Regions from separate parts of the Proteus sp. GOKU genome, predicted to be linked through region 2. Evidence: predicted binding sites of a transcription regulator. Region 2 holds the regulator's gene; each other region holds the start of a gene.
What was found. Region 2 encodes PurR, which represses purine synthesis genes. Its sites were predicted from a motif close to CANGCAAACGTTTGCNTG; they were not measured.
Positions count from the first base shown of each region.

Region 1: a site for PurR is predicted at 5,848-5,865, ahead of EHE21_RS02045 (NCS2 family permease). Genes of this name have one in related genera too.
Region 3: a site for PurR is predicted at 1,416-1,433, ahead of glyA (serine hydroxymethyltransferase). Genes of this name have one in related genera too.
Region 4: a site for PurR is predicted at 5,901-5,918, ahead of purM (phosphoribosylformylglycinamidine cyclo-ligase). Genes of this name have one in related genera too.

Region 1 is NZ_CP034105.1:412,663-420,690, forward strand. Features, by position in the region: gene ilvB (acetolactate synthase large subunit) at 1-902, shown strand, start outside; gene ilvN (acetolactate synthase small subunit) at 906-1,190, shown strand; gene EHE21_RS02025 (cation diffusion facilitator family transporter) at 1,261-2,157, opposite strand; gene EHE21_RS02030 (helix-turn-helix domain-containing protein) at 2,370-2,948, opposite strand; gene EHE21_RS02035 (sulfite exporter TauE/SafE family protein) at 3,133-3,879, shown strand; gene EHE21_RS02040 (MFS transporter) at 4,080-5,267, shown strand; gene EHE21_RS02045 (NCS2 family permease) at 6,012-7,358, shown strand; gene EHE21_RS02050 (GNAT family N-acetyltransferase) at 7,486-7,989, shown strand.
Region 2 is NZ_CP034105.1:1,748,624-1,756,651, reverse strand. Features, by position in the region: gene sodB (superoxide dismutase [Fe]) at 1-531, shown strand, start outside; gene EHE21_RS19045 (YnhF family membrane protein) at 669-752, opposite strand; gene purR (HTH-type transcriptional repressor PurR) at 1,021-2,046, shown strand; gene punR (DNA-binding transcriptional activator PunR) at 2,073-2,975, opposite strand; gene punC (purine nucleoside transporter PunC) at 3,094-4,311, shown strand; gene cfa (cyclopropane fatty acyl phospholipid synthase) at 4,617-5,771, shown strand; gene EHE21_RS08130 (riboflavin synthase subunit alpha) at 5,860-6,531, opposite strand; gene EHE21_RS08125 (MATE family efflux transporter) at 6,845-8,028, shown strand, end outside.
Region 3 is NZ_CP034105.1:2,767,614-2,775,641, reverse strand. Features, by position in the region: gene hmpA (NO-inducible flavohemoprotein) at 1-1,178, opposite strand, end outside; gene glyA (serine hydroxymethyltransferase) at 1,545-2,798, shown strand; gene EHE21_RS12970 (3-phenylpropionate MFS transporter) at 2,891-4,045, shown strand; gene EHE21_RS12965 (M24 family metallopeptidase) at 4,213-5,481, shown strand; gene EHE21_RS12960 (CerR family C-terminal domain-containing protein) at 5,508-6,179, shown strand; gene suhB (inositol-1-monophosphatase) at 6,245-7,048, opposite strand; gene trmJ (tRNA (cytosine(32)/uridine(32)-2'-O)-methyltransferase TrmJ) at 7,173-7,901, shown strand.
Region 4 is NZ_CP034105.1:2,404,376-2,412,403, reverse strand. Features, by position in the region: gene ppx (exopolyphosphatase) at 1-1,325, opposite strand, end outside; gene ppk1 (polyphosphate kinase 1) at 1,330-3,411, opposite strand; gene speG (spermidine N1-acetyltransferase) at 3,458-4,048, opposite strand; gene purN (phosphoribosylglycinamide formyltransferase) at 4,155-4,784, opposite strand; gene purM (phosphoribosylformylglycinamidine cyclo-ligase) at 4,798-5,838, opposite strand; gene upp (uracil phosphoribosyltransferase) at 6,070-6,696, shown strand; gene uraA (uracil permease) at 6,888-8,028, shown strand, end outside.

The DNA of each region.
Region 1 (8,028 bases), 1.3 Mb from region 2:
TGCACGCGACTCGTAGCACCAATTTTATTTTAGAAGAAGCCGATCTGTTGATTGTATTAGGGGCTCGATTTGACGATCGCGCCATTGGTAAAGCCGAGAAGTTTTGCCCTAATGCTAAAATTATTCATGTTGATATCGATCGCGCTGAAATTAGTAAGATCAAACGCCCTGATATTGCGATCCACGCTGATGCAAAATCAGTGTTATCACTGTTATTACCATTGATTAATACAAACAAGCGCAATGAATGGATAGAGCGTGTTACGACACTGAAACAAGAATATCCATTAGAGATGAAAAACTCTGAAAATATTCTGAGTGGTTACGGTATTGTATTGGCAGCCGCAAATTGCGTAGATGATGATGCCATTATTACAACAGATGTTGGGCAACATCAGATGTGGGTAGCACAAGCCTATCCGTTAAATCGACCTCGACAGTGGTTAACGTCTGGCGGTTTAGGTACGATGGGATTTGGTTTACCAGCAGCAATTGGTGCCGCATTAGCTGAGCCAGATAAGAAAATCCTCTGCTTCTCAGGGGATGGTAGCATTATGATGAATATTCAAGAATTTGCTACGGCAGCTGAACATCAATTAGATATCAAAATTATTTTGATAAATAATCAGGCGTTAGGATTGGTTCACCAACAACAAACGCTGTTTTTTGAAGAGCGTATTTATGCTGCGGCTTACCCTTATCAAACAGATTTTATTCGTATTGCACAAGGTTTTGGTTTAGATACCTGTGACTTAAATCAGGAAGCGGATCCTGCCAGTGCGCTAAAAGCAGCGATTGAAAAACCAGGTCCATGTTTAATTCATGTAATGATTGATATTCATGAAAAAGTATTTCCAATGGTACCGCCAGGGGCGGCAAATATTGAGATGATAGGAGCTTAATTTATGTCACAACAATCACAACCTATCGCGCTGGAATTGATTGTTCGCAATCATCCCGGTGTTATGACCCATATTTGTGGGCTATTTGCTCGCCGTGCATTTAACGTCGATGGTATTTTGTGTTTACCGATGAAAAATAGCGATAAAAGCCGGATTTGGCTATTAGTGCAAAAAGATGATCGCTTAATGCAGATGGTGAGTCAGGTAGAAAAGCTTGAAGACGTAAAAGAAGTGAGATTCAGCGATGACTTACGTGTTTTTGAGCAAATGGAAAGTTATTTAAATTAATACAGATTGGCTCTCTCTTTAATCATTAAGAGAGAGCCAGAATTTTATGAGTGTATAAATTTATTCTGTTTTAGTGGTGATTTTCTTCAAGCTGTTGTCTGTCCTCACATTCCATCTGTAACGTAATATGGTTGATATGGAATTGCTCACGAAGTTGTTGCTCAAGGTGAATTCTAAGTTCTTCATGATTGGCATTAGGTTGATAAACGATGTGTCCACTTAAAATAAGTTTACTTTGTGTGAGTGCCCATAAATGCAAATCATGAGAGCCTACAACATCAGGATTATTATTAATTGTTTCAGTAACCTGAATAAGATCGATACCGCGAGGCACGCCCTCAAGTAAAATATTCAGACATTCTTTAAGTAATATCCAAGTTCGTGGGAAAACCATAAAACCGATTAACACGGCAATAATAGAGTCAACAAGCTCCCAACCTGTAAACCAAATAATGACCGCACCAATAATTACGCCAATTGAGCCCAACATATCAGCCCAAACTTCTAAGTAAGCGCCTTTTACATTAAGGCTTTCATCCTTTGTGCTGGTGAGTAATTTCATTGAAATCAGATTAACTACAAGACCTATTAACGCGATGATAAGCATCCCAACAGATTGAATATCTGGAGGAGAAGATAAGCGCTTATAGGCTTCATATAAAATATAGAAAGCGACTGCCATTAAAATAAGTGCATTCATGGTTGCTGCTAATATTTCAAAGCGTGCATAACCATAAGTTCTAAAAACATCAGCGGCTTTTCTGCCTGCATGAATAGCGATCAGTGCAAGTAAAAGTGCGAAAGCATCCGTCATCATATGCATGGCATCGGAAATTAATGCCAAGCTACCCGTTAAATAACCACCAATAAATTCGACTAACATAAATGATGATGTTAAGCCGAATGCAATTAATAATCGCGATTCAGGTAGTGTTTTTACGTCCGCATGTTCATGATTTCCACTCATTGAAGTTCCTTATTATCCGAATAGCATTAATAAAAACATAGCTGAAAATAAAGAAAAATAAATTAGATAAAGAGAGGATTTCTAGACAACTTGAAGCGAATATGAAGACATTAAATGAAGGGGTATTGATCGTTAAGTTCACACGATAATTAAAACCAGTTAAATGATTTGCTAATTATCGTGTGAGTAATAAAGCTAGGGCAATAAATTGATTAAGGACGATGGTGGTAATGCTGTTGATTTGGGCTAGACATAATCACAGAGGCGCGCAAATGGCCTTCTACACAAATATAAGAGTGGGGCGCATTACCATGAAAAGCATAAAAATCACCGGTTTCTAATAAAACCGTTTCGTCGTTATCAAAACGCATCATTAATTTACCAGAATAGACCATGATGTGTTCTTGAGTACCATCTGCGTGAGCAGGGCTATTAATAATCGCACCATGCTTCATTTCGATATGCCAAATCTCAGTAATATTGCCGATACCAATACGGAATTTAAACTCTTGAGCATAATCCCCAACGATAGGTTTATGTCGTTCTAAACGAGGGTATTCTTCACGCGTAAAACTAAATAAATCTCCCAAAGGAAAGCCAAGCGCTATCGCGATAGCCTCTAAGGTATCGATTCTAGGATTAGAATCACCGGATTCTAATTTTGACAATGCAGCCTTGGATATTCCCGATTTTCTTGATAACTCATTAAGTGACAAGTTTCGAGATTGTCTTAACTGTTTGACTTTATTACCAAGGTATTCATTCGTTTTTTTAGGAGGTTGTGGGTTCATTGCCAATTCAAAATATCGTTAGTTTAAAAGTGTCATTCCGATTAGATAATAACACTAATTAGCTGTATTCGGAAAAATGAGATCCTGTTTCTGCTGTATTTTGCGAATAGTTTTACGATCACTGTTCGATTTTTAATAATTACGCTAATATCCTTCATTAAATGATAATTATTCAAGGTTTATTATGATGGACTTACTTAGTTGGTCTGATCTTTTTATTTGCTTACTTACCTTATTTTTTGCTTATGTTATTTTCGGTATGGCTGGGTTTGGCTCGGCGTTAATTGCAGGCCCAGTATTAGCACTTTATTTGCCTCTTTCAATGATAGTGCCTTTATTGGCATTAATCGATTTAAGTGCTGCCATAGTGAATGTCTTAAGAGATGGTAAACAGGCAGATTTTAAAGAGATACGCTATCTTATTCCGCTTATTATTATAGGTAGTCTTGTTGGTGCAACAATTTTATTAACCACACGACCTGATTTACTTTCTCTTCTTTTAGGTATCTTTGCCGCTTGTTATGCAATCTATGCACTGTTTTGGAAAAAACAGGAAAGCCAATTTTCTCAACGTTTGGTTTATCCTTTTGGGTTAATTGGTGGGGTATTTAGTGCTTTGTTTGGTAGTGGTGGTTTTTTATATGCGATTTATCTATCAGGCAGAATTGCAGACAAAAATAAGTTTCGTATTACACAAACCACATTGATTGGTTTTAGTACACTAACGCGAGTGGTAATTTTCTTATTTGCGGGTATTTATTGGCAATTGGATATTCTTAAGTTAGCCGTTATTTTCTTGCCCGCGATGTTTGCTGGTGTGTGGTTAGGGCGAAATTTAACATTACGTATGTCAAAAGCACGATTTATGAGTGTGATTTATACCATTGTATTGGCATCAGGTACTGTGCTTATCTACCGTTATTTTTCTTAAGCGTTGTAGGATAAATGACGGTGAAGTGAGAATATTGTGAAAGGTAAAGATCTTCGTGAGTCAAACGGAGATCTTTCTCTGATTAACGTTACTTTTTAAGCATGTTTATCTATTTCTTATCCCCTATAATATAACAATATTTTATTTAACCACCTTCCTTTTATTACAGAGGTTTCTGTTATTCACAGAAACAAAATAACATGTCACATCAAAATTATCGCCAATCCGAAGTTTTTGCGATAACAACTATCACGGTAAGTATTGGCGTTATCGGGATTGTTATCGGATTAACTATTCCTATGGTTGCACTACGCCTCAATTTAGTGGGTATTAGTGAATCTATCATTGGACTTATTTCCGCCGCGCCAGCTATTGGGATGTTAGTTATTTCACCTTTTGCTCGGCGTATTGTGCAATGGATTGGTAAACGCTTTGCGATGCTATTAGCAACCATTGTTTCTGCAATCAGTTTATTACCTTTAATGGGAAGCTTACCGCTAGAGTTGTTATTTCCTTTACGACTTATCACTGGTATTGCCAGTGGTGTGATGATTTGTTTAGGAGAGACGTGGATTAATGAGCTTTCGCCAGATAATAAACGTGGGCGAATTTTAGCGGTATATACCACGGTATTTACCATCAGTCAGTTATTAGGGCCTTCAATTATTGCGCTTTATGGTGTCGCAGATAAGACACCTATTTTAATTAGTGTCTTTATTCATATTATTTCTATTGTCCTGTTTTTAATGATGGATCAGAAAACAGGAGATAAATTACCGAAAGATACGCAAGAGCCTAATTTCTCTATTATTCGCTTTGTTAAAGTTGCACCCGCAATCTGCGGCGGTATTGTTTTCTTTGCTTTTTTTGATGGTACCGTGCTTTCAATGTTTCCTATTTATGGCTTAAGTGTGGGACATACTGAAGCGATTGCAGCAATGATGATAAGCGCTATTTTAGCCGGTGACGCCATTATGCAAATGCCATTTGGCTGGCTTGCTGATCATATGAACAGAACGCGGTTATATCGAATTTGTGGTGTGGTGACTTTACTCGCAAGCTTATTATTACCGATCACGATGTCTCATACATTTTTGATTTGGCCTTTATTACTGGTGCTGGGTGCAACAGCAGGTGCGATATACACCATTGCGTTAGTACAAATAGGGCAATATTTCTCAGGTAATGATCTGATGGTTGCAAATGCGTCTGCGGCGATGTTATGGGGAATTGGTAATTTATCTGGACCTTTACTGGCTGGCGCGATGTCAGAAATTTCTTCATCTTCACTACCATTCTTATTGGTTGCAATGACGGGTTTATTCTTAGTATCAACGATGGAACGTTGGAATCTAGGCGTTGAAGCACTGAACAGTAGCTCATCTTAATATCATTCCTCTTCTATCGTATTCCATTTAGAGTGATAGGAATATGATAGAGGAACTCTCTCTTTTCTTTATTTCTAAATATTTAGTTTTATCTTATTGTTTTTTATAAATGATTATAATTATCTTTCGTAATTATACTTATTTTAAAACTTATTAAGAATAATCTAGAAATGCCTATATTGAACAGAAAGTTGTTTGCTAAAACAACGTTTATTCATCTAACGTTAGAAGTAGAAGATGACACCATCTTCAGATAAAAAATAATGAATACTGCAAACCATTAATCGCCACACATTGGGAACGGGAGGTATTATTTATCTAGGCAACTTATTAAGGCTACTAATAATAGATAAATATACCTAGTTATCAGGTTGTTTAATATAATTTTAATAAAAACAATTGGTTAATCTGTTTTTCTACTGTGAGATAAACATGATATTAGATGATTGTATAAAAGTAGAATGATGAGGAAAGTAGATAGTCGCTTTCCTCTTTTTCTTTTTTTCTGACTTTAAATTATCTTTTTATGACATTTTTATTAAAAATGTATTTTTTCGCTTGATTCTTACCCTAAAAGCACCAGATAATCGTTTGCGTCAAATTCTCTCACTCAATCTACACGAAAAACCAAACGTTTGCTTTTGACTCCCTCTTAAGATTTTTATCAATAAGAGGTTATTTTAATTGATACGTAATCGTTTTCGTTTTTTGGAGAGTGAACCGTTTTTATGTCAGAGGAATGTAATGTCTGCTAATCAATCAGCAACCACAGGTAAACTGGATAGCTATTTTAAACTTACAGCTCGCGGTACAACTGTTCGCAAAGAAATGATCGCCGGTTTGACGACATTTTTGGCGATGGTGTATTCCGTGATTGTTGTTCCTAGCATGTTAGGACAAGCCGGTTTTCCACATACAGCGGTTTTTATCGCAACCTGTTTAGTCGCGGGATTGGGCTCTCTTCTAATGGGATTGTGGGCAAATCTTCCTATGGCAATTGGTTGTGCTATTTCATTAACAGCATTTACCGCTTTTAGCTTGGTCTTAGGACAAAACATCTCTGTACCTGTTGCTTTAGGTGCCGTGTTTTTAATGGGGTGTTTATTCACCGTATTCTCATTAACCGGCATTCGTACTTGGATCTTAAAAAATATTCCAATCGGTATCGCACATGGTGCGGGAATAGGGATAGGGCTATTTTTACTTTTAATCGCAGCAAATAGTGTTGGATTAGTGGTGAAAAATCCATTTGATGGCTTACCTGTTGCAATGGGGAAATTTACATCATTCTCTGTTCTTATGTCACTTGCTGGATTAGCCGCTATTTTCGGATTAGAAAAACGTAAAGTACCGGGTGGCGTGCTATTAGTGATTGTGGCTATTTCGATTATTGGTCTTATTTTTGATCCTAATGTGAAATATCAAGGCATCTTTAAAATGCCTCAATTAGGTGAAGAAGGGCTTTCTTTATTGTTTGCGATGGATATTAAAGGTGCTTTACAACCTTTAGTTTTACCAAGTGTTCTTGCGTTAGTAATGACAGCGATTTTTGATGCAACAGGGACTATCCGTGCCGTTGCTGGTCAAGCAAACTTATTAGATAAACGCGGACAAATTATTAATGGTGGAAAAGCACTAACTTCTGACTCTGTCAGTAGTATTTTTGCTGGTGTGATTGGTGCCGCTCCTGCTGCGGTTTATGTTGAATCAGCCGCAGGAACAGCCGCTGGTGGTAAAACAGGATTAACCGCAACTGTGGTTGGTATTTTATTCTTACTGATCCTTTTCTTATCGCCTCTCTCTTATTTAGTTCCAGCTTATGCAACGGCACCTGCATTAATGTATGTAGGTTTATTGATGCTAGGCAATGTCACTAAGCTAGATTTCAGTGATTTTGTTGACGCAATGTCAGGCATGGTGTGTGCTGTATTTATTGTTTTAACGTGCAATATCGTCACAGGCATTATGTTAGGTTTCGGCTGTTTGGTGATTGGTCGTGTATTTGCCGGAGAATGGCGTAAACTCAATATTGGTACAGTATTAATTACTATTGCTCTAGTGGCATTTTATGCGGGTGAGTGGGCAATTTAATTAAAATAATCGGTTTTAAAGACAAAAGGCGGAATATATTTTTATTCCGCCTTTTTGCTATTTATTTATCTACTTTTATTCGCTATTGTCGAAATTAAACCTAGTTATTAAATAGTTGGTAGAATATATGCAAGAAATAAAAATACGCCACGGTGAACCTGACGACGCATCAGCAATTCAACAGTTATATACACATCCTGATTTATATATTTGTACTTGCCAATTTCCTTATCCTTCAGTCACGATGTGGAAAAAAAGATTACTTGAATTTTCAGAGCAAAATATCCCTAATTTTGTTGCAACCATTGATGGTCAAGTTGCGGGACATTTAGCACTGATAATCGATAATCACCCTCGTCGTCGCCACATTGTCAGTTTTGGTATCGGTGTTGGCGCTGAATACTCTGGGAAAGGTGTCGGTAAGTTACTCATCAATACAGCAATTGATTATGCTTTCAATTGGTTAGCAGCCACACGATTAGAATTAGAAGTGTATTCAGACAACGAAAGAGGTTTGCATCTCTATAAGAAGTTAGGCTTTGAAGTTGAAGGTGTACGTCGTAAAGCCGCCTTTAGAGAGGGCAAGTATTGTGATGTTGTTATGATGTCGATGTTAAGAACAATTGAATAATCATTAGCACTACGAGTTAGCTCTCAAATTTAATCGCTA
Region 2 (8,028 bases):
CCACACATCTCTAAAGAAACTTTAGAATATCACTACGGCAAACACCACCAAACCTATGTAACCAATTTAAACAATCTGGTTAAAGGTACTGATTTAGAAAGCAAATCTTTAGAAGAAATCATCAAATCTACTGACGGCGGTATCTTTAATAATGCTGCTCAAGTATGGAACCACACTTTCTACTGGAACTGCTTAGCACCCAATGCAGGTGGCGCACCAACAGGTAAAGTTGCTGATGCTATCAACAAAGCATTTGGCTCTTTTGAAGAGTTCAAAAAGCAATTTAATGATGCAGCAGCTAAAAACTTCGGTTCAGGTTGGACTTGGTTAGTGAAAAAAGCTGACGGTTCAGTTGCAATTGTTAACACCTCTAATGCTGCAACTCCAGTTTCAGGTGCAGACAAACCACTGTTAACAGTAGACGTATGGGAACATGCTTACTACATCGACTACCGTAATGCGCGCGTTAAATATTTAGAAGAGTTCTGGGCACTGGTTAACTGGTCATTTGTTGAAGCTAACCTTGCTTAATTGAGCTTGATAATCAAAGGTGAGTGATTGAGATTCATTTTTGGTGACAAAATAACAAAGGGCCTTGAGCCCTTTGTTATATTCAGATATTCGATAATCTATTATTTAAATTGATCGGATATTCTATAAAGCAGTGATTAGAACATCATAGTAGAAAATAAAACGATCATAACAAGCGCTGCTACTGCTGTACTCAAACCAAATTTCAGATCCGTATCCATCTATTTCTCCCTCAAAATGATTATAATACACATTTTTAACCATAACCTTGTCATGGTTAATTATTATCACATATCAAAATTTGCTAAAATAGCGACCAGTGCACAATTTATAACATTGATTAATACTTTCACTTTTGAGCTAGATCATACAAAATTCACAGCTAATCGCTAAATTATTGCCAGTGTTTGCCCTATGTATGACTATACTGGCAGTTAAACCATAAAATTAGATAAAAGAGACCAATGAAGGTCAGGAGTTTTCCACACCATGGCAACAATAAAAGACGTGGCAAAACGCGCAGGCGTATCAACCACGACTGTTTCTCATGTGATCAACAAAACACGTTTTGTTGCTGAGAACACACGGGCAGCAGTTTGGGCCGCTATAAAAGAATTAAATTATTCGCCTAGTGCCGTTGCGCGTAGTTTAAAAGTCAATCACACCAAATCTATTGGCCTGTTAGCCACGTCCAGTGAAGCTCCTTACTTTGCTGAAGTGATTGAAGCTGTTGAAAATAGTTGTTACAGCAAAGGCTACACACTGATTTTATGTAATTCACATAATAACCTCGATAAACAAAAAGCCTATTTAGCGATGCTGGCACAAAAACGTGTTGATGGATTATTAGTCATGTGTTCTGAATATCCCGATCACCTTCTTACTCTTTTAGAGGGCTATCGTAATATTCCAATGGTTGTCATGGATTGGGGCAAAGCGCGTGGTGACTTTACAGATACCATTATCGATAACGCTTTCCATGGTGGTTATATTGCAGGTCGTTACCTTATTGAGCGAGGCCATCGTGATATTGGTATTATCCCTGGTCCATTAGAACGAAATACAGGTGGTGGTCGCTTACAAGGTTTCTTAAAAGCCATGGAAGAAGCCAAAATCACAGTTAAAGACGAATGGATTGTACAAGGCGACTTCGAGCCAGAATCTGGCTATAAAGCCATGTACCAAATGCTAAACCAAAAACATCGCCCGACGGCTGTCTTTTGTGGTGGTGATGTGATGGCGATGGGCGCAATTTGTGCTGCAGATGAACTTGGCCTGCGTGTTCCTTTAGATATTTCTATTGTTGGCTATGACAATATTCGTAATGCACGTTATTTTACGCCTGCACTCACAACCGTTCACCAGCCAAAAGAACGTCTAGGTCAAATGGCATTATCGATGCTGCTTGATCGTATCGTCAATAAACGCGAAGACGCCCAAACAATCGAAGTTCATCCACGATTAGTTGAGCGCCGTTCAGTTGCTGACGGTCCTTTTATCGACTACCGTCGCTAATTCATATTTATTTAGCTATCTGATTTCTAGCGAAGCCATTCCTCATTTAAGGTTTGGCTATCTCCAAGATAATCTAACAACCATGTCAAAGCGGGCGATTCACTTTTATCGACCCACGTCAGGCAGCATGGGCTGTCTGGCAATGGTTGTGCCAGTTGTAAAGTCACCAGCTTACCTTGTTCAATTAAAGGTTCAGCACGGTGCCAAGGCACCATTCCAACGCATAATCCCGCTAACAAACATTCAAGCCCCATATCCCATGTCGGAACAACCATTCTGCGCTGATTATTTAGCGCCCAAGTGTCACGCTTTGGTAAACTGCGTGAGGTATCCTCTAAACATAAACTTGGATAAGGCCGCATTTCATCATCCGTTAATGGATGTTGTGCTTTCGCTAAAGGGTGATCAACATGGCAAACACAGCGCCAAGGCATAAATCCCATATCTCTAAAGCTATAACGTTCACCTATTGGTGAGGCTCTTGTTGCACCAATGGCTAAATCAACACGACCATTAACTAAGGAGTCCCATACGCCATTAAACACCTCAGGGTAGACATACAGTTCTATATCCGGAAAATGGCGGTAGAAATCGAGAATAAGTTGTTGTGTTCTTTCAGGTTTAACAATGCCATCAACTGCTATACTAAATTGACCGCGCCATCCATTAGAAACTTGTTGACAAAGATGTCGAGTGTCATTCATTTTTTTGATAACAGATCGTGCTTCTTTGATGAAAATTTTACCTGCGTCGGTTAATTCTACATCACGATGACGACGCTCAAACAAAGGAACGGCAAGCCATTCCTCTAATTGCCGAACTGTGTAACTAACGGCGGATGGCACTCTGTGCAATTCTTGAGCAGCCGAGCTAAAACTTCCTGTTCTTGCGACTGCATCAACAACTTCTAAAGAGTATTCTGACCACATAGAGTTTATTCCTTTGAAAATTTTTCACAGCATTAACCAAATATTCCCGTTTCACAAGTAAAATAGGTCTTAGTTACAATACATAAAATGTTCTACATCACATAGCATAGAAAATAAAATGAATTCTAAAACATCCACACAATCAAAAACACCTATGAGCTTTATGGTGTACCTAGCGGGTTTGAGTATGCTAGGTTACTTAGCTATTGATATGTACTTACCTGCATTTGGTATGATGCAGCGTGAACTCTCTATCAGCGAAGGTGCTATTAGTAATAGCTTAAGTATCTTTTTATTTGGTTTTGCTGTTGCTCAGTTACTTTGGGGACCACTTTCTGACAAAGTAGGTCGTAAACCTATTCTTCTTATTGGTTTAAGCCTTTTCTCTTTAGGCTGCCTTGGTATGCTGTGGGTTGAAAGTGCAACTGGCTTACTTGCTATGCGCTTCCTACAAGCTTTCGGCGTCTGCTCTGCTGCTGTTATTTGGCAAGCTCTTGTCATCGACCGTTTTGATGAATCTCGCGCTCAACACGTTTTTGCTTTAATTATGCCACTGGTTGCATTATCACCAGCACTTGCGCCTTTAATCGGTGCATCGTTATTAGATCACGGTGGCTGGCGTATGATTTTTATGCTGTTAATGGCCGTAACGTTAGTTCTCATGTTACCGACATTAATGCTAAAAAACATTAAACAAAAATCAGTTACAGATGCAAACCAATCTTCTGCGTCATTTATGACTTTATTAAAATCCCCTCTCTATACAGGTAACGTATTAGTTTACGCTTCTTGTAGTGCAGGTTTCTTTGCTTGGTTAGCTGGCTCACCAATCATTCTTGAAAAGATGGGCTACTCTCCTCAGGATATCGGTTTAAGTTATATTCCACAAACTATTGCATTTATGGTGGGTGGTTATGGTTGTCGTATTTTACTGTCAAAAATGACAGGTAAAACACTGCTGCCACTGTTATTAATTGGTTATGCTGTCAGTATGACTGCGTTATACCTTGTTGCTAAATTTACTGAACCAACATTAACAACTATTTTAATTCCGTTCTGTATTATGGCTGCAATGAATGGTGCTTCTTATCCAATCGCAGTATCTAATGCTTTATCCGCTTATCCTGAAATCAGTGGTAAAGCTGCTGCGTTACAAAATGCGCTTCAACTAGGTCTTTGCAGCTTAGCAAGTTTTATTGTCTCTGCATTTATCAGCCAACAACCTTTGATTAACACCACGGCAATTATGGCGTTAACAGCAATCCCAATGGCAGTTGGTTACTTTATTCAGCGTAATAAATCTGTTACCAAACACACAGTTCAAACCGCAGAATAATCGCGCTCCTTCTTTTAAGAATCATCTTAAAAAGGCCATTTTATAAAAAATGGCCTTTTTCTTTTCTAGAGAAAAACATTCTACATCTCTATACTTACCTATACGCTGTAATAGCGTTTTATTTATTTTTCTTTCGGATTTTGAGACATTAAACAGATTATTCGCTGATTATGTCAGATTAGTTGTCTTATTAATTCTATTCGTTCAATTCAGACTGAACACAATACCATTTTAATACTGTCAATCTGCACACATCCTTTCTTAGCTTTATGTCTCAAAACCCGCTTAGTTTACGCGGAGAGTATATGAGTACATCTTGTGTAGAAGAAGGCCGAAAGACCTCCAACGATCCTTATAAAAAGATCGCAATAGAACTGTTAGCTCATGCTGATATTCGAGTTAATGGCTCAGAACCTTATGATATTCAGGTTCATAATCAAAATTTTTATAAAAGAGTATTACAGCAAGGCTCATTAGGTCTCGGCGAAAGTTATATGGATGGTTGGTGGGATTGTGAACGATTAGATATATTCTTTCATAAAGTTTTACGTGCTGGTCTTGAAAATAAGCTCCCACAAAACCTACGCGATATTTTCAAGATTGCGACAGCCCGCCTTTTTAATCTGCAAACACAAAAACGTGCATGGATGGTAGGTAAAGAGCATTACGACCTTGGTAATGATCTATTTACTGCCATGCTTGATCCTAATATGCAATATTCCTGTGGTTACTGGAAAAATGCAGATAATTTAACTCAAGCTCAAGAACATAAATTAGATTTAATTTGCCGAAAATTAGATTTAAAACCGGGGATGACCTTATTAGACATCGGCTGTGGTTGGGGTGGACTTGCAGGCTATGCAGCCAAACATTTTGGCGTTTCTGTAACGGGAGTCACTATTTCTGTTGAACAGCAAAAACTTGCACAAGCTCGATGCCAAGGACTTGATGTTAATATTATTTTAGAAGACTATCGTGATTTACATGAAAAGTTTGATCGCATAGTTTCAGTAGGTATGTTTGAGCATGTAGGACCTAAAAATTATGCCACTTATTTTGATGTGGTTCGTCGTAATTTAAAGGAAGATGGTCTGTTTTTATTGCACACCATAGGTTCTAACCGCGACAAAGTAAATGTAGATAGCTGGATAAGCAAATATATCTTTCCTAATGGATGTTTACCGTCTATTCAAAAAATTGCTCATGCAATGGACAGTAAATTTGTAATGGAAGATTGGCATAACTTTGGCGCTGATTACGATAAAACACTAATGGCATGGTATCAGCGTTTTTTAGCCTATTGGCCAGATATTGAATCTAATTACACACCACGCTTTAAACGTATGTTTAGTTATTATCTTAATGCCTGTGCGGGTGCATTTCGTGCCAGAGATATTCAGTTATGGCAAATTGTCCTAAGCCCTAAAGGTCATATTGGCGGTTTACAAATCCCTCGCTAATTATTCTTTTTATAAAAAGAGAAAAGCCAGTTTGATTGATAAACTGGCTTTTTCTTTGATTATCTTTTAAGAGCAACAACATTAATTATTAATTATGTGAAGCTTGTTCTTCATTTTCATTTTGTTGTGCTGCTAATAAAGCTTGTTGCTGTGCTTGTTGCGCCATAACGCGCTCTACTGTATCGACAATCGCTTGAGTTTGAGGATCAAGTTCAATATTGACTTTATCACCAAGGCGTTTGCGACCTAATGTCGTTCTATCGCGCGTTTCAGGAATTAAATGGACACAAAAACGGTTATTAACCACATCGCCCACAGTTAGGCTTATTCCATCAATACCAATAAAACCTTTGTGTAAAATGTACTTCATTAATGCTTTATCAAAGATACGAAACCAAATTTGTAAATTATTTTCTGATGTTATAATTTTGGCAACTTCGGCAGTTGTGACAATATGACCAGACATCACATGCCCGCCTATTTCATCACCGTATTTAGCCGCACGTTCAATATTCACTTCAGAACCGACTTTTAATTCACCAAGGTTAGTTAAACGTAATGTCTCTTTCACTAGATCAAAGCTAATATGTGTACCTTCAATTTTAGTGACCGTTAAACAGCAACCATTATTTGCAACAGAAGCACCTGTTTCTAAATTGCCGACTAACTCTTTGGGTAATTCAATGATATGGGTACGAAAATCGCCTTTATCTTCGATAGCAATAACCCGCCCTTTTCCCTGAACAATACCTGTAAACATCTTACATCTCCTTGGATCGATAAACTGGTAAACTCAATTTAGGCTTATGCTATTAAGGATAACATAGCTCGTATTAATACAAAGGAACAATTATCGTATTTATTCCTTGTCGAGGATTACCGTTAAATATAACGTAAAAACACCTAATAAATTATCAAAATCCTGTGTTTGAAAAGCTAAACTTCTTTCGTTGCTAATTAAACTTTTATCATTAGAATAAGCGGTCTTGAGGATCTCTTTACGTCATTTTAACAATACGACGTTTGTTCTCTTCCTTTCCTTTCGTTTTCTTATAATAAATAAAGGTGTATGCGTGCAGAAGTACATAAGAGAAGCGCGTAGCTTACTTGCTCTCGGTATCCCCGTTATCATCGCGCAGTTTTCCCAGACAGCAATGGGTGTCGTTGATACTGTCATGGCGGGTGCTGTAAATGCCACAGAAATGTCGGCGGTGGCAGTAGGTACGTCTATTTGGTTACCAACGATTTTATTAGGCCAAGGGATATTAATGGCATTAACCCCAATCGTTGCTCAATTAAATGGTTCAGGACAACGAAAACACATTGCTAATCGTACACAGCAAGGTTTTTGGCTCGCCACTTTCTTATCAATCATGGTAATTGCTATTCTTTATAACAGCCGTTTTATTATTGAAGCGCAACATGATATAGAACCCGAATTAGCCGAAAAGGCCATTGGATTTATTCATGCCATTATGTGGGGTGCACCTGGTTGCCTTTACTATCAGGTACTGAGAAGTCAATGTGAGGGATTATCTAAAACAAAACCTGGCATGATAATTGGTTTTGTTGGCCTATTAATTAATATCCCTGTCAACTACGCCTTTATTTACGGTAAATTTGGCGCACCACAATTAGGGGGTATTGGTTGTGGTGTTGCAACGGCTTCTGTTTTCTGGGCGATGTTCTTAATGATGCGTTATTACGTGCGTCGAGCACCGACACAACGTGATGTTATGCCAAAGAAACGTTTAGTCAGTCCTGATTTCCACACGATAAAACGTATTACATTTTTAGGATTACCTGTTGGCTTAGCCTTATTCTTTGAGGTAACACTATTTGCCGTTGTTGCATTATTAGTTTCACCTTTAGGCGTTACTGCGGTTGCCAGTCATCAGATAGCACTTAACTTTAGTTCACTAATGTTTATGTTCCCTCTTTCATTGGGAATAGCAGCAACAATCCGTGTCGGTCATAACTTAGGGCAACGCTCTACAGAACAAGCACGTATTTCAGCCATTACAGCGCTTGCTGTTGGACTAATGTTGGCAAGTTGTACCGCGATTTTCTCTATTATCTTCAGAGAAAAAATCGCGTTAATGTATAACGATAATATTGAAGTGGTGACGTTAGCTTCCCATCTTATGTTATTCGCTGCGCTTTATCAGTTATCAGATTCTGTGCAAGTTATTGGCTCAGGTGTATTACGAGGTTATAAAGATACCCGCTCTATCTTCTTTATTACTTTTATTGCCTA
Region 3 (8,028 bases), 1.0 Mb from region 2:
ACAGCATGAGGACCAAAACATTCATAATGAAGCTTTTCACTATTAATACCCAGTTCCATAAGTTGTTTAGCAACAGATTGCATAAAAGGTAATGGGCCACAAAAATAGAAATGCATATCAGGAATAGCTAACCAATCTTCAACTTGTTTTAATGTCATTAAACCTTCGAATTGATAATCTTTATTTTGTACATCTTCAGTGCGTGGTGTGCGATACCATATCGCTTGTTGATAGTGTGAAAGTTGATTGCTGACTTGATTAACCTCATCTTTAAACGCATGAACGCCACCATGTTCAGCCGCATGTAACCAATTAATATTAGCTTGATGAGCTGAAAGTGTGTGCAACATCGACAGCATTGGCGTTAAACCTACACCTGCTGAAATTAAGGTTACGGGGGTTGTTGGTGATACATCTAAATAGAAATCGCCCCCTGGTGCGGCAACTTGCAAAGTATCACCTTCTTGAATATGGTCATGAAGAAAACTCGATAAAATACCTTTATCTTCGCGTTTTACTGCAATGCGATAGGTTTTATTATTTGATGATTGAGTTAATGAATATTGACGTATTTCTTGATTTTCAAGGCGCTCATCACGGATATAAAGGCTTAAATATTGTCCAGCTTGATAAGGAGTCACAGAAAGTCCATCTTCTGGCTCTAATTCAAAACTGGTAATGACATCACTTTGTTTTACTTTATGTTTAACTTTAAAGTTTCGTAATCCTCTCCAACCGCCGCTTGTTTGTTCTTTTTGCTGATAAATTTGTTCTTCACGATTGATAAAGACATCAGCCAATACTTGATAAGCTGCTCCCCAAGCATCTAACACCTCTTGTCCAGGACTAAACATCTCATCAATTGTTGCTAATAAATTTTCACCGACGATGGGATAGTGCTCAGGAAGAATATTTAAACTGACATGTTTTTGTGCAATTTTCTCAACGGCAGGCAAAATGGTGGCTAAGTTTTCAATGTTCGTCGCATAAGCGCATATCGCATTAAATAAGGCTTCGCGTTGTGCGCCACTGCTTTGATGGCTCATGGTGAAAATATCTTTTAATTCTGGATGGCGAGAAAACATTCGGTCATAAAAGTGGGCGGTTAATGCAGGACCCGTTTTAGCAATGAGGGGAATGGTTGATTTAATTGTCGCGATAGTTTGTGCATCTAACATAATTGCTCCTGAAAGATTTTCAGTTTATTGTGAATTTTTATAAATTGTATTTTATATGCAACTTATCTCTTTTTGATTATTTTGTAAATCTCTGTTTTTATTTTTTAACAAAAAATCTCAATTCTTAGAGAATGATGCGGGGTGTTTGCAAAATAAGGCGAGATGTGCCTCAAAAAGGGGAATAAGTACAGGATAAAATTGGGTTGTTAAAAAGTAATAATGTGCTGTTATAGTTGGATGGCAAACGATTGCGTATTTTTTCATTAGGGGCTATCTCAATGAAGAAAAAGAGTTTACACTGTATGCCATTCTTTCTCCCGCATGGGAGTTTGTCTTTAGTGAAGTTAGCTGAGTCAGGAGATGTGAATGTTAAAACGTGAAATGAATATTGCTGATTACGATCCAGAATTATGGAATGCAATGGAAGGTGAAGTGACTCGTCAAGAAGAGCACATCGAACTTATTGCTTCTGAAAACTATACCAGCCCTCGTGTTATGCAGGCGCAGGGATCTCAGCTGACAAATAAATATGCTGAAGGCTATCCGGGGAAACGTTACTACGGTGGTTGTGAGTATGTGGATGTTGTAGAGCAACTGGCTATCGATCGTGCAAAAGCATTATTTGGTGCAGATTACGCTAACGTACAGCCTCACTCAGGCTCTCAAGCGAATGCCGCTGTCTATATGGCATTGTTAAAACCAGGTGATACTGTTTTAGGTATGAACTTAGCGCAAGGCGGTCACTTAACTCATGGTTCACCAGTTAACTTCTCTGGTAAACTGTATAACATCGTACCTTATGGTATTGATGAATCAGGTAAAATTGATTACGAAGATATCGCTATTCAAGCTAAAAAACATCAACCAAAAATGATCATTGGCGGATTCTCTGCTTATTCTGGTCTGGTTGATTGGGCTAAAATGCGCGAAATCGCAGACAGTATTGGTGCATTCTTATTTGTTGATATGGCTCACGTTGCAGGTATGGTTGCAGCAGGTGTTTATCCTAACCCTGTTCCTCATGCACATGTTGTTACAACAACAACCCATAAAACTTTAGCAGGTCCACGCGGTGGTCTTATCCTTGCTAAAGGTGGCGATGAAGAGTTTTATAAAAAACTGAACTCTGCTGTATTCCCTGGCTCTCAAGGTGGCCCTTTAATGCATGTTATTGCAGGTAAAGCGGTTGCATTAAAAGAAGCTATGGAGCCAGAATTTAAAGTTTATCAGCAACAAGTTGCTAAAAACTCGAAAGCAATGGTAGAAGTTTTCTTAGATCGCGGTTATAAAGTAGTGTCTGGCGGAACTGAAAACCACCTGTTTTTATTAGATTTAGTTGATAAAGATATTACAGGTAAAGATGCAGATGCTGCACTGGGTCGTGCAAATATCACTGTTAACAAAAACAGCGTACCAAATGATCCACGTAGCCCATTTGTAACTTCTGGTGTTCGTATCGGTTCTCCAGCGATTACACGTCGTGGTTTTAAAGAAGCGGAAGCTCGTGAATTAGCCGGTTGGATGTGTGATGTCCTTGATAATATCAATGATGAAGCGAACATTGAGAAAGTGAAACAAAAAGTCTTGGATATCTGCGCTAAATTTCCAGTTTACGCATAAGTTTGTAACGATATAATAAAACCCGTTGTACAAGCCCGCTTCGAGAACTTGTTCTTGGCGGGTTTTTTTGCATCTTAAAAATGGGGGATTGGATGGTTATTCCATCAACATTGTGGCTTGCCTTAGATTATTTTACCTATTTCTTTTCATACGGCATCTTTTTACCCTTTTGGTCCATATGGCTAAAAGGTGAGGGTGTCGATCCTGCAATGATAGGTCTGTTATTAGGTGTAGGTTTAACCGCACGTTTTGTTGGTAGCCTAATTTTAACGCCTGCGGTAAAGGATCCGTCAAAACTTATTACTGCATTGAGATTGTTTGCTTTTCTCTCATTACTTTTTACTGTTGCATTTATGATGGGTAGCCATTGGGCATGGTTATTCTTTGTAATGACAGGATTTAACGTTTTCTTTTCACCGATGGTGCCTTTAGGGGATTCTCTAGCTGGAACGTGGCAAAAACAGTTTCCTTTTGACTATGGGAAAATCCGCGTTTGGGGCTCAATCGCTTTTATTATTAGCTCATCATTGCTAGGTGTTTTAATTGATGCTTTTGGACATCCCATTATTCTTTATGGATTGATTGCCAGTACTTTTGCACTATTCCTGACATCTATGCTCCGCCCTAAAGTTATGCCACAGGGTAAAGTGAAAAAAGCAGAACACAGCAATGTGTCTTTTATGAAACTCATTTCAGATGGACCAGTTTGGCGTTTTCTGTTGTGTGTCTCTTTACTGCAAGGTGCGCACGCTGCTTATTATGGTTTTAGTGCACTTTATTGGGAAAAAGCAGGGTATGACACCGCAACAATCGGCTATCTTTGGTCATTAGGTGTGGTTTCAGAGGTGGTTGTTTTTATGCTCAGCCATCGTTTATTCCGCCGCTGGAGCGCAAGAAATCTACTCTTACTTTCTGCTTTTGCTGGACTTTTACGTTGGGGGTTAATGGGTAGTTTTACCGCATTACCCGCACTTATTGTTGTTCAAATCTTACATAGTGGTACGTTTACGGTGTGCCATTTAGCGGCAATGCGCTTTATTAGTGCACGTCAAGAGCACGAAATTATTCGTCTACAAGCGGTGTATTCGGCTTTGGCGATGGGTGGAAGTATTGCGATCATGACCATTGTCTCTGGTTGGTTGTATGAAAAACTTCCTAATCAAGAGTCGTTGATCTTCTGGTTAATGGCAGCATTAACGATCCCTGCTATGTTTATCAGACCAAGAGTACAACCTCAAAATACCTAATTTCTCTATTTTATAAAAATTAAGATCTGTAATGTCCCTTGATATTGCAGATCTTTTTATTTTCTCCTTTAAAAGCGCATTTTTTGATCAAACGAATAATTGACCATTCTAAATATTAGGTTTAGATTTAATTCATTCAAATGAATGAATGCAAAAAAGGTATTGTTATGAACAATAAATCAGTGATCCCAGCCAGTTTTTCTTTACAAGAAAGAGACAGACGCTGGCTGTTAGCTAGAGATATTATGAAAGATAATCAGTTAGATACATTGATTGTCTATGGTGATAGAGAATCCGCCGCGCCGGCACCATTTTGTATTGATCACTATTTTACAAATGACCGACTAGGATCGGTTGTTATTTTTCATGAAGATAAAAAACCATTGATAGTCACTTTTGCACCAATGATGATCGCCGATCATATGCAAGCAAAGCTACGTGGTGATTTGCAGTGGATTGATGAAGATAATCTTGTTGTAGGAAAAACAGGGCGTAATATTGCTCAATTACTAAAAGAAATGGGTGTGCAACAAAATGCACATATTGGTGTTATTGGCTTAGAGCCTTATCCTCCATTCTATTTTGATGGTGCAATGCCATTTAATACTCTAAACGGTATTAAGGATGCATTCCCTTATGCGAAATTTAGTTGTGTTTATCGTGATTTCTTTAAACGTGCATCCGTTAAAAGTGAAGAAGAACTGACACATGTAAGATATGCCGCCGCTATTGGTGAAGCAATGAGTGAAACAATGCGCGTCACAACCAGACCTGGGGCGACAGAAGCTGATCTTGCAGCTGCGATTACTGCAACTTGCTTATCCAGAGGTGGGTTTACGGCTGAAATTCTAATGGGATCAGGCTCTGAGTATATCGGTTGGGGTCCTCCTGCTTGGCAATATCGCTCACAAGCACCTCGTGAAATTCAAATGGGCGACATTGTGTTATCAGAAATTTTCGCTTTATATGGGATGTATGAAACACAACACCAAGCCGCTGTTGCAGTGGGGAAAATTCATGATAATTTAGAAAAAGCCGCTTTGGTTGCTCGTGAATGCTATGAAATAGGTGTTGAGCATTTAAAGGCAGGCATTACTTTTGGTGAAGTGGTTGATTTAATGGAAAAACCATTATTACAATCAGGGGGATGGCATGTGCATCCTCTTATCCATAGCATCAATCCTTATGGACCTATTGGTTTTGGTACTGCTCCGGGTATCGAATCATTACCATTGGCGAGTCGTTATAAACAAATTGAACGATTACCAAACCCGGGTCGAGAGCTTGTATTACAAGAGGGCATGACGTTTGCGTTTGAACCTAACTGTGGCTTTGGTCATCACTTATGTAACTTAGGTGGTACGGTTGTAGTTGGTAAATGTAAAGGGATTGAGTTAAATTCAAACTCAACACAATTAATGCGGGCTGATTTATAAGCCTAATAATAAATAGTTAATAAACAATGAAAAACACCAGTAAAACCGCGATAAGTACAGAACAGACTCAAGAAAAGTTAGTACAAGAAGGTATTAAGCTTTTTGCACTACACGGAATTAGTGGGTTGAGAACGAGACAACTTGCGCAGGATGCTGGTGTTAATCAATCAGCAATTCCTTATCATTTTGGTGGAAAACTAGGCGTTTATACTGCCGTTATTCAATATATTGCGACAGAATTAGCGTCAGAAATTCATTTTGACCAATTTGATAATAAGCTTCAGTTTTTATTAAAAGAAAATGAGTTAGATCGTGAATTACTTGCTTCTCTGATCCCTTTATTAGTCTCGGGATTAACGCGCGCTTTATTAGCACCTGAACGCCATTATTACAGTCAGTTGATTTTACGTGAGCAACTGGAGCCAACTGAAAATTATGAGCTGATTTATCGTAATTTAATTGAGCCTTTTCATTTACGACTATCTCATCTTATCGAATTAATCGATAAAAAGAGTGACACATTAACGACTACTATTCGTGCTCATGCCGTTATTGGGCAAATACTTGGGTTTGTGATCGCGAGAAAAGCATTTTTATTACGTATTGATAAACAGGAAATGACATCGCAGTTATTAGATAAAATAGCCCAAGAAATTAGCCAATTATCAGTAAATGCACTATTAACAATAAATCAGTAGGTAATAAAAAAGACCATAATATTATGGTCTTTTTCTTTGTATATATTTTATTCGTATCAACGAAATTAACGTTTTAATGCATCTGTTAATTCACTACGAATTTCAGCTAATAATGCTCTGACAACACGTGGATTACCTGCAACAATATTACCTGTTTGTAGGTAGCCATGATTACCAGTAAAGTCAGAAACGATAGCACCTGCTTCACGAGCGATTAATTCGCCACCTAAGAAATCCCAAGGTTTTAAGCCAATCTCAAAGAAACCATCAACACGACCAGCTGCAACATAAGCTAAATCTAAAGCTGCTGAACCAGTGCGGCGGAAATCAGCACAAGGTACAAACAGTTTACCTAACATATTCATGTAAGCAGCTGAATGTTGTTTGCTTTTGAATGGGAAACCAGTCGCAAGAACTGCACCGTCTAAATCGCGAGCGTTAGAGCCACGTAGACGATAACCATTTAACTGTGCACCTTGACCACGAACGGCTGAGAATAATTCGTTACGCATAGGATCGTAAACAACAGCCACTTCAGTACGGCCTTTAATGCGTACAGCAATAGAAACAGAGAAGTGTGGAAGACGTTTAATGAAGTTAGTCGTGCCATCAAGTGGATCAATAACCCATTGTATGTCGTGATCTTCACCGAGTAACTCGCCACTTTCTTCCGTAATAATGGTGTGTTTTGGATAAGATTTACGGATGATTTCAATGATTGCTTGTTCTGCGTCACGGTCAACGTTAGTGACAAAATCATTGGTACCTTTCTGATTAGTTTCTACAGATTCAGGATTTTCGTAATTTTTGGCGATTAAATTACCAGCCTTACGTGCGGCACGTATGGCAATATTCAGCATCGGATGCATGGTTATCTTCCACAAGATGTTAAAGAACGGGGATAAAAAACGTGCGAGAGTATAACAGGCATTCGTGTTTCTGGCTACAATTGTGATAAAATAGATGGATCACAAAGCAATTAACAAGAAATCAATGTTAGAAAATATTCGCATCATCCTTGTAGAAACCTCGCATACAGGCAATATGGGCTCTACAGCTCGTGCTATGAAAACCATGGGATTAACCAATCTTTATTTTGTTAATCCAAAAGAAAAACCAGATTCACATTCTATTGCCCTATCAGCAGGTGCAAGTGATGTTATTGGCAATGCACATATTGTTAATAGTATCGATGAAGCGATTGAAGGCTGTGGTTTAGTCATAGGAACAAGCGCCCGTAGCCGTACACTTTCTTGGCCAATGCTTGCACCTCGTGAATGTGGTGAGCGTTGCGTTATGGAAGCTAAAAATAAGCCTGTTGCTGTTATTTTTGGCCGTGAACGCACAGGTTTAACTAATGAAGAATTACAAAAATGTGATTTTCATCTGTATGTTCCGACTAATCCAGAATATGGTTCTTTAAATTTAGCGATGGCTGTTCAGCTTGTTAGTTATGAAATTCGTATGGCAGCACTTGCCCAAGAAGAAAAACAAGAGGAAAATAGCCCATCAGAGATTGATTATCCACCAGCAGATGATATAGAACGTTTTTACGTTCATTTAGAGCAGGTGCTTAATGAATCTGGTTTTATTCGTCCTAAACATCCGGGACAAGTGATGAGCCGTTTACGCCGTCTATTTACGCGTGCGCGCCCAGAAACACAAGAGCTTCATATCTTACGTGGTATCCTGACGTCAGTTGAGAAATGGGCTAAGAAATAGAGGGCAAAGTTGATTAACTTAAGTCAACTTTTGGCTGAGTATAATACTTGACTAAAACACTCGGATAAATAGTTGACTAAATTACTCGGGAATGACACAATTTGATTATTGTTCACCACGGAGTATT
Region 4 (8,028 bases), 660 kb from region 2:
CTTAGTATTTGTACGAGTGGGAAATACTGTTTCTTTTTATAAAGATTAAATTTTGGCAACTCATCTAACTTGATCCCTTTTCGGTGATAGCGAACTAGGGTTGTTAATAACAGTTGTTGTTCTTGATTAAAACCGGGTAAATCAGTATTTGAAAGAATATAGGCAGAATGACGATGTAACCCGCTTAAATTAATGCTTAATCCCACCTCATGTAACATGACAGCCCAGATTAAAATAGCTTCTAAATCAGGACGAACTAATTTAGGATTTTGCTGTGCCCACTGAGCGTAGAGAGACTGCATTGTTTCAAGAACACGTTTTGCTTGCTCTCTATCGATATTATAGTGCTCTGCAAGGCTTTTTGCTGTGCGTTGACGAATATCTTGATGGCGAAATCTGCCTTCCATTTCATAAAGTACACCTTCGCGTAATGCACCATCAGATAGGTGTAGAGCTTTTAATCCTAAAGAATCAAAAATCCCGCATAAAATTGCCAAACCCGGTACAAAAACATGTTTACGCTCATCGGATAATCCCGGTAGGGCGATATCTTTAAATTTCTTAAATCGTAAAACTTGTTTGGTGAGCATAAGCAGGCGCTCGGGTGTGATAACACCGTCTTTTTCACCAAACTCAACTAAGATCTCATAAGCGGCTTTAATCGTTCCTGAAGCCCCTAACGCCACATCCCAGCCAGTCATTTTGTATTGCCATGCAATTTTTTCCATTTTACGCGCGGCTTTTTCTCGTGCTTTACGAAAAGCGGATTCGCTGATTTTTTGTTCTGGGAAAAATTGACGGCTAAAACTGACACAACCCATGCGTTGGCTTTCGATTAAGATTGGTTCAAAATTTTCACCAATAACCAATTCTGTTGAGCCACCACCGATATCAATAACGAGCTTTCGACCTTTTTCAGATTGAGTGTGTTCAACACCCATAAAAATAAGTCGAGCTTCTTCGTGTCCCGAAATAATTTCGATAGGATAAGGAATAACTTCTTTGGCGCGTTGAAGAAAGACTTTCGCATTAGTGGCGACACGCAAAGTATGCGTTCCCACGACGGTGACATTTTCCGCAGGAAAGCCCTGTAACCTTTCAGCAAAAAGAGAAAGGGCTGAAAGCCCACGTAACATAGCCTCTTCGCTTAATTCGTTATCATCATCAAGCCCATCAGCAAGATAAACTCGCTGTTTTAAACGGCTTAATACTTGTAATGCGCCATTAACAACCCGCGCAATAATCATATGAAAACTATTAGAACCGAGGTCAATAGCCGCAATTTCTAAAGGACGTGGTGAAGAGTCATCTTGTGATAAAGGCATAGAATTACGCTCGTGGATCGGGTTGTTCTAACAATTTAATGTACTCATAGACAGCAAGCTGGGAACGGATCTTACGTTTATTTCCACGAGGAACATAGCTATTTGTTAAATCTTTATCGATATAACGTGCTTTTACGGTGTCATTAAATTGAATATCCAGAATATCAAGAACGCGCTGTTTAAGTTGAGGATCAAGCAAAGCCACTGCAACTTCAATACGATAATCAAGATTTCGCGTCATCCAATCCGCAGAAGAGAGAAAGATTTTTTCATCGCCTTTATTAGTAAACACATAGACACGATCGTGTTCTAAAAATCGGTCAACAATGCTGGTTACCTGAATATTTTCACTAAATCCCGGTTGATTAGGGACTAAAGAACACATTCCGCGTACTAATAATCGTACTTTTACGCCAGCTTCTGACGCGTCATAAAGGCGATTAACGAGCTCTTCATCAACTAAGTTATTCACTTTTAGTGTGATCCCTGCGGGATGTCCGGCTTGGGCACTGTGAATTTCGTTTGTGATTAATTGATTTAACAGAATACGCGAGTTTTGTGGTGAAACCATTAAATGTTCAAAAGTCACTGGACGATAAGGATTTTCAATAAAACTAAAGACGCGGCGCACTTCATTAGTAATTTCGGTATTCGCCGTTAATAATGAATAGTCAGTATAAAGACGCGCTGTTTTTTCGTTAAAGTTCCCGGTACCAATATGAGCATAGCGAATAATTTCACCATTTTCTAAACGTGAAATGATAAATAACTTCGCGTGAATTTTCAGACCTGGGGCTGAGAAAATAACGTGTACACCTGCTTCTGTCAGGCGTTTTGCCCAGTGAATATTTGCTGCTTCATCAAAGCGAGCTTGTAACTCAACGACAACAGTGACACGTTTGCCGTTATGCGCAGCGTGGATCATCGAATCAATGATCCGAGAATCTTTAGCAACACGGTAAATATTGATTTTTATTGAGATAACACTTGGGTCGAAAGAGGCTTGGCGCAACAATTCCAGCACATGCTCAAAGGTATGATAAGGATAATAGAGTAAGACATCGCGCTCACGTATTGCATCAAAGCCATTACGGAAATTATCAAACCACACATGGCGTAAGCGTGGGATCACTTTATTTAAAAGAAATTTACTCCCTTCATTTGGGAAGTTAATAAAATCTTTAAAATTATGATAACGACCACCAGCTATTACGGAGTCATTATTCGATAAACCTAATTTACTGCGCAGTAGTGCCACCATTTCATCAGGCATATCTCGCTGATAAACAAAACGGACGGGTTCTGCGGTAAGGCGCTGTTTTAATGTCGATGACATCATTTCAAGTAAACTAGATTCCATTTCTGTCGCGAGATCGTACTCGGCATCTCGCGTCATTTTCATGGAGTAAGCACTTAATGAATCATAATCAAAAAAGCCTTTAAATACCTCATCAAGACAGTAGCGTAAAATATTATCCAATAAAATCATGGATTTTTTCTTACTACGTCCTTGATCTGTCGGCAGAATAACAAAACGGGGTACTTTATCTGATGGAATTTCTAGCAGGGCGTAATGAATAATTTGCCCTTGCACAATTTCAACCGCTAAATAGGTATAGTCATCTTTAAGAAACTCAACTAAGTCTGTTTCAGGATTAATCAAAATAGGCGTGATGTGTTTTCTTAAATTTTGACGGAAGTATTGGCGTAACCAGATTTGTTGATTAGGTGAGATTTGGCGTTCGTTAATTAAAAATATTTGATTTCGCGCCATTTCAAGTAACAAATCATTATATAAGGCATCAAACTCTTGGTCAGCTTTAGCCACTTTTGACTGAATTTTCTTTATAAGATGGCGAGCATGACTTGATGCAGAGCGTGAACCACGCTCTTCATTAATTAAAATACGGCGTTTTACATCGGCAAAACGAACCTTGTAGAACTCATCAAGATTATTTGAATAGATCCCCAGAAACCTGACTCTTTCAATTAACGGGTTTCGTTTATCAGCCGCCTCTTGTAATACACGTTCGTTAAACGCAAGCCAACTGATCTCTTTATCAATATAGAGTCGTTCCTGGGACATCTGAACTCCAACAAGGGTTAAAGTTAAAACTTAATATCTGAATAAATCAGACGTGTTGCTTAATGGTCGCACCCGGCTTAACAAAATTTTCGGGTTTCGCCTCTTTGGCTTTTTGTTCAAAATAAGGCGCTTGGAAAGTACACATTCTAATCGCAGAACGGTAGGCACCGTTAACAAAAAACTCATCTATTAAATCACCTTCTTTTTTAAAGCCAAGCTTTTCATAAATATGAATCGCTTTAGCATTCTCTTTATCGACGATCAAATAGAGTTTGTATAAATTAAGTACAGAGAAAGCATAATCCATCGCCAATTTTGCGGCTCGCGCAGCATATCCGTGGCCTTGATGTGCAGGTGCGATGATGATTTGGAATTCAGCACGACGGTGAACATAATCAATTTCAACCAACTCGACAAGCCCAACTTTAGTGCCGTCACTTTCGGCAATAAAACGGCGCTCGCTTTGGTCGTGAATATGTTTTTCATAAAGGTCGCTTAACTCGATAAAAGCCTCATAAGGCTCTTCAAACCAATAGCGCATAACGCTGGCATTATTATCAAGTTGATGGACAAAAGAGAGATCTTCTCGTTCGAGAGGACGTAATTTTATAGGTGGAACTTTCTTACCACCGGACATAAGCACCTCGGTGAATGCATTGAATAAAAAGAGAAAAGGGTGACACAAAAAAAGTCACGCAAGCTACAGTGTAGCACAATGTGACTTTTTATCTTAAACGAAATAGTTAACCAAGATTGTCGAAAAGCGCAATATCATCGAGAAAGGCTTGATTATTCTGCATTTTTAATCGCTCGTCAGCTAACCAACCGATCGCTAATGGATAAATACGATACTCTTCAGTTTGTATTCTTGCTTGTAATGATTGTTCAGTATCATCTGGCAAAACAGGAATACGCGCCTGAATAATCATGGGACCACCATCAAGCTCTTCTGTAACAAAATGGACGGTAACGCCATGAAAAGAGTCTTTATTCGCTAAAACTTGGCGATGAGTGTGTAATCCGGGATATTTAGGAAGTAAAGAAGGATGAATATTTAATAATTTATGCTGATAATGAGTGACAAAATCAGGCGATAAAATACGCATAAAACCAGCTAGAACCACAATATCGGGCTGATAAGCATCGATTTTTTCAATTAACGCTTTATCGTAATCCGCTCTGTCATTGTATAGAGTCGGATCAACAAAATAAGCTGGAATATTAGCAAGTTTTGCTCGTTCAAGACCGTATGCATCGGCTTTATTACTTAAGACAGCAACCACATTACCTGTGATTTTATTTGCCCTACAGGCGTCGATAACCGCCTGTAGGTTGCTGCCGTTTCCTGAGATAAGGACGACAATATTTTTCATTCACATGCTTTCATTAGTTAATAATAACTTGTGCTTCACCAGCTGCTTGTGGCGCAACTTCACCAATTAACCATGCGTTTTCACCACATTCAGCCAGATGCGCTAATGTTTTTTCAACGTCATTTGGGTTAACGGCAATTAACAATCCAACGCCACAGTTAAAGGTGCGATACATTTCATGTGTGCTGACTTGTCCGGCATCTTGTAGCCATTTGAAAACCAGTGGCCATTCCCAACTTTTACTTTCAATACGCGCTTGCGTGTTTTCAGGTAATACGCGAGGAATATTTTCCCAGAATCCGCCACCTGTAATATGTGCCACAGCATGGATATCTACATTTTCAATTAATGAAAGCAGTGACTTCACATAAATACGAGTAGGGGCTAATAGGTGATCGGCTAATGATTTATCGCCTAATGATGTGCTTTCAGCTTGTGTATTGCTAACTTCAAGAATTTTTCTGACTAATGAATAGCCATTAGAATGAGGACCACTTGATGCTAAAGCGATTAGCGCATCGCCAGCTTTAACTTTGCTACCATCGATAATTTCTGATTTTTCAACCACACCGACACAAAAGCCTGCGATATCATAATCGTTACCGTGGTACATTCCTGGCATTTCAGCAGTTTCACCGCCAACTAACGCACAACCAGATTGCTTACAACCTTCTGCAATACCTGTTACTACGCGTGCTGCGGTATCGACATCTAATTTTCCTGTGGCATAGTAGTCAAGGAAGAAAAGGGGTTCTGCACCTTGAACAATCAAATCGTTGACACACATTGCGACTAAATCAATACCGATGTCATCATGGCGATTTAAATCCATCGCAAGGCGAAGTTTAGTTCCTACGCCATCTGTGCCTGAAACTAAAATAGGTTCACGGTATTTAGATGGAATTGCACAAAGTGCGCCAAAACCACCTAAACCCCCCATAACTTCAGGACGGCGGGTTTCTTTTACTACACCTTTGATACGATCGACTAAAGCATTACCTGCATCAATATCGACACCGGCATCTTTATAGCTGAGAGAGGATTTGTTAGTCACGTAGAGCCCTCACGGCAAGTTGCTGTTAAGAAAAAATGTGTGCGGACGCTATTCTAACAGGCAAAGCAAACGTTTGCGAGGATCTTCTTTATAGGTCACAATTATTCATGTTGGTGTGGTTAAAAGCTGTGCGTTTGATCAATATCAATAGAAAAACGATGGAATGTTGGCAAAAAAGCGGTATAATCTCGCGATTTTTTTGTCAGGCTGCGTCGTACATTAGGAGAAATTATGAAGATCGTTGAGGTAAAACACCCACTCATTCAACATAAATTGGGGCTGATGCGAGATCATGATATAAGCACTAAACGCTTTCGTGAACTGGCTTCAGAAGTTTCCAGTCTACTGACGTATGAAGCTACCGCCGATTTAGAAACAGAGACGGTAACAATAGAAGGTTGGTGTGGTTCGGTAGAGATAGAACAGATTAAAGGAAAAAAAATCACAGTAGTTCCTATCCTCCGTGCAGGTATCGGGATGATGGATGGAGTATTAGAAAATATTCCTAGTGCCCGAATCAGTGTAGTTGGCGTTTACCGCGATGAAGAAACATTAAAACCTGTCCCTTACTTCCAGAAATTAGCATCCAATATTGAAGAGCGTATGGCTCTTGTTGTTGACCCTATGTTAGCAACAGGCGGCTCTATGATTGCCACAATTGATTTATTAAAAAATGCGGGCTGTACTTCAATTAAAGTATTAGTACTGGTTGCTGCTCCAGAAGGTATTAAGGCATTAGAAGAAGCTCATCCAGATGTGGAGTTATATACTGCATCTATTGATAGTCATCTTAATGAGCACGGGTACATCGTTCCAGGTCTTGGCGATGCTGGTGATAAGATATTTGGTACAAAATAATAATTAAGCCGACTTTGATAGTCGGCTTTTTTTTGGACCACTTATTTGTTCTATACTCTAAATATTTTAAGGTGCCGCTAGATGACTCGTTCGAGTGAGCGTAGTTAGCAACGCGGTGGCTTAAAGTAAGACGAGTATAAAGTTAAAAATACAAACCAATTTCACATTCATATTAAAGAGAGGTCGTAAGCATGACTCGTCGTGCAATCGGGGTAGAAGAGCGCCCACCATTATTACAAACAATTCCGTTGAGTCTTCAACATCTGTTTGCAATGTTTGGCGCCACCGTACTTGTGCCAATTTTATTTAAAGTTAATCCGGCAACAATATTGTTATTTAACGGGATCGGAACCCTGCTTTATCTCTTTATTTGTAAAGGACGCATTCCTGCTTATTTAGGTTCAAGTTTCGCGTTTATCTCACCCGTACTTTTACTATTACCTTTAGGGTATGAATTAGCACTCGGGGGATTCATCGTCTGTGGTGTGTTATTTTGTATCGTTGCAGGTATTGTTAAAATAGCAGGACGAGGCTGGATTAATGTGATGTTTCCGCCTGCGGCAATGGGCGCAATCGTTGCCGTCATCGGACTTGAATTAGCTGGAACTGCTGCGGGAATGGCAGGATTATTACCAAGTGCTGATGCACCGGTTGATACCCAAACACTGCTTATTTCTATGGTGACTTTAGGGGTGACAATCTTAGGCTCTGTGATGTTTAGAGGATTCCTTGCTATTATTCCTATCCTTATTGGGGTACTAGCAGGTTATGCACTCTCTTTCTTCTTGGGCGTTGTTGATATTACTCCAATTAAAGAAGCTAACTGGTTTGCACTACCGACATTCTATTCTCCGCGTTTTGAATGGAGTGCTATCTTTATTATCCTACCTGCTGCATTAGTGGTTATTGCAGAGCACGTTGGACACCTTGTTGTTACAGCAAATATTGTGCAACGCGATTTAATGAAAAACCCTGGCTTACATCGTTCTATGTTCGCAAACGGTTTCTCTACCATTATTTCGGGTTTCTTTGGCTCAACACCAAATACCACTTATGGTGAAAATATTGGTGTTATGGCTATCACTAAAGTTTACAGCTCATGGGTTATTGGTGGCGCGGCAATTCTCGCTATCTTATTATCTTGTGTCGGTAAACTCGCTGCGGCGATTGCTGCTGTGCCTGTTCCAGTGATGGGTGGAGTTTCACTACTACTTTACGGTGTTATTGGTGCATCAGGTATTCGTGTCTTGTTAGATTCAAAAGTGGATTATAACAAACCGCAAAACTTGATATTAACTGCAATTATTCTGATTGTTGGTGTGAGTGGTGCAT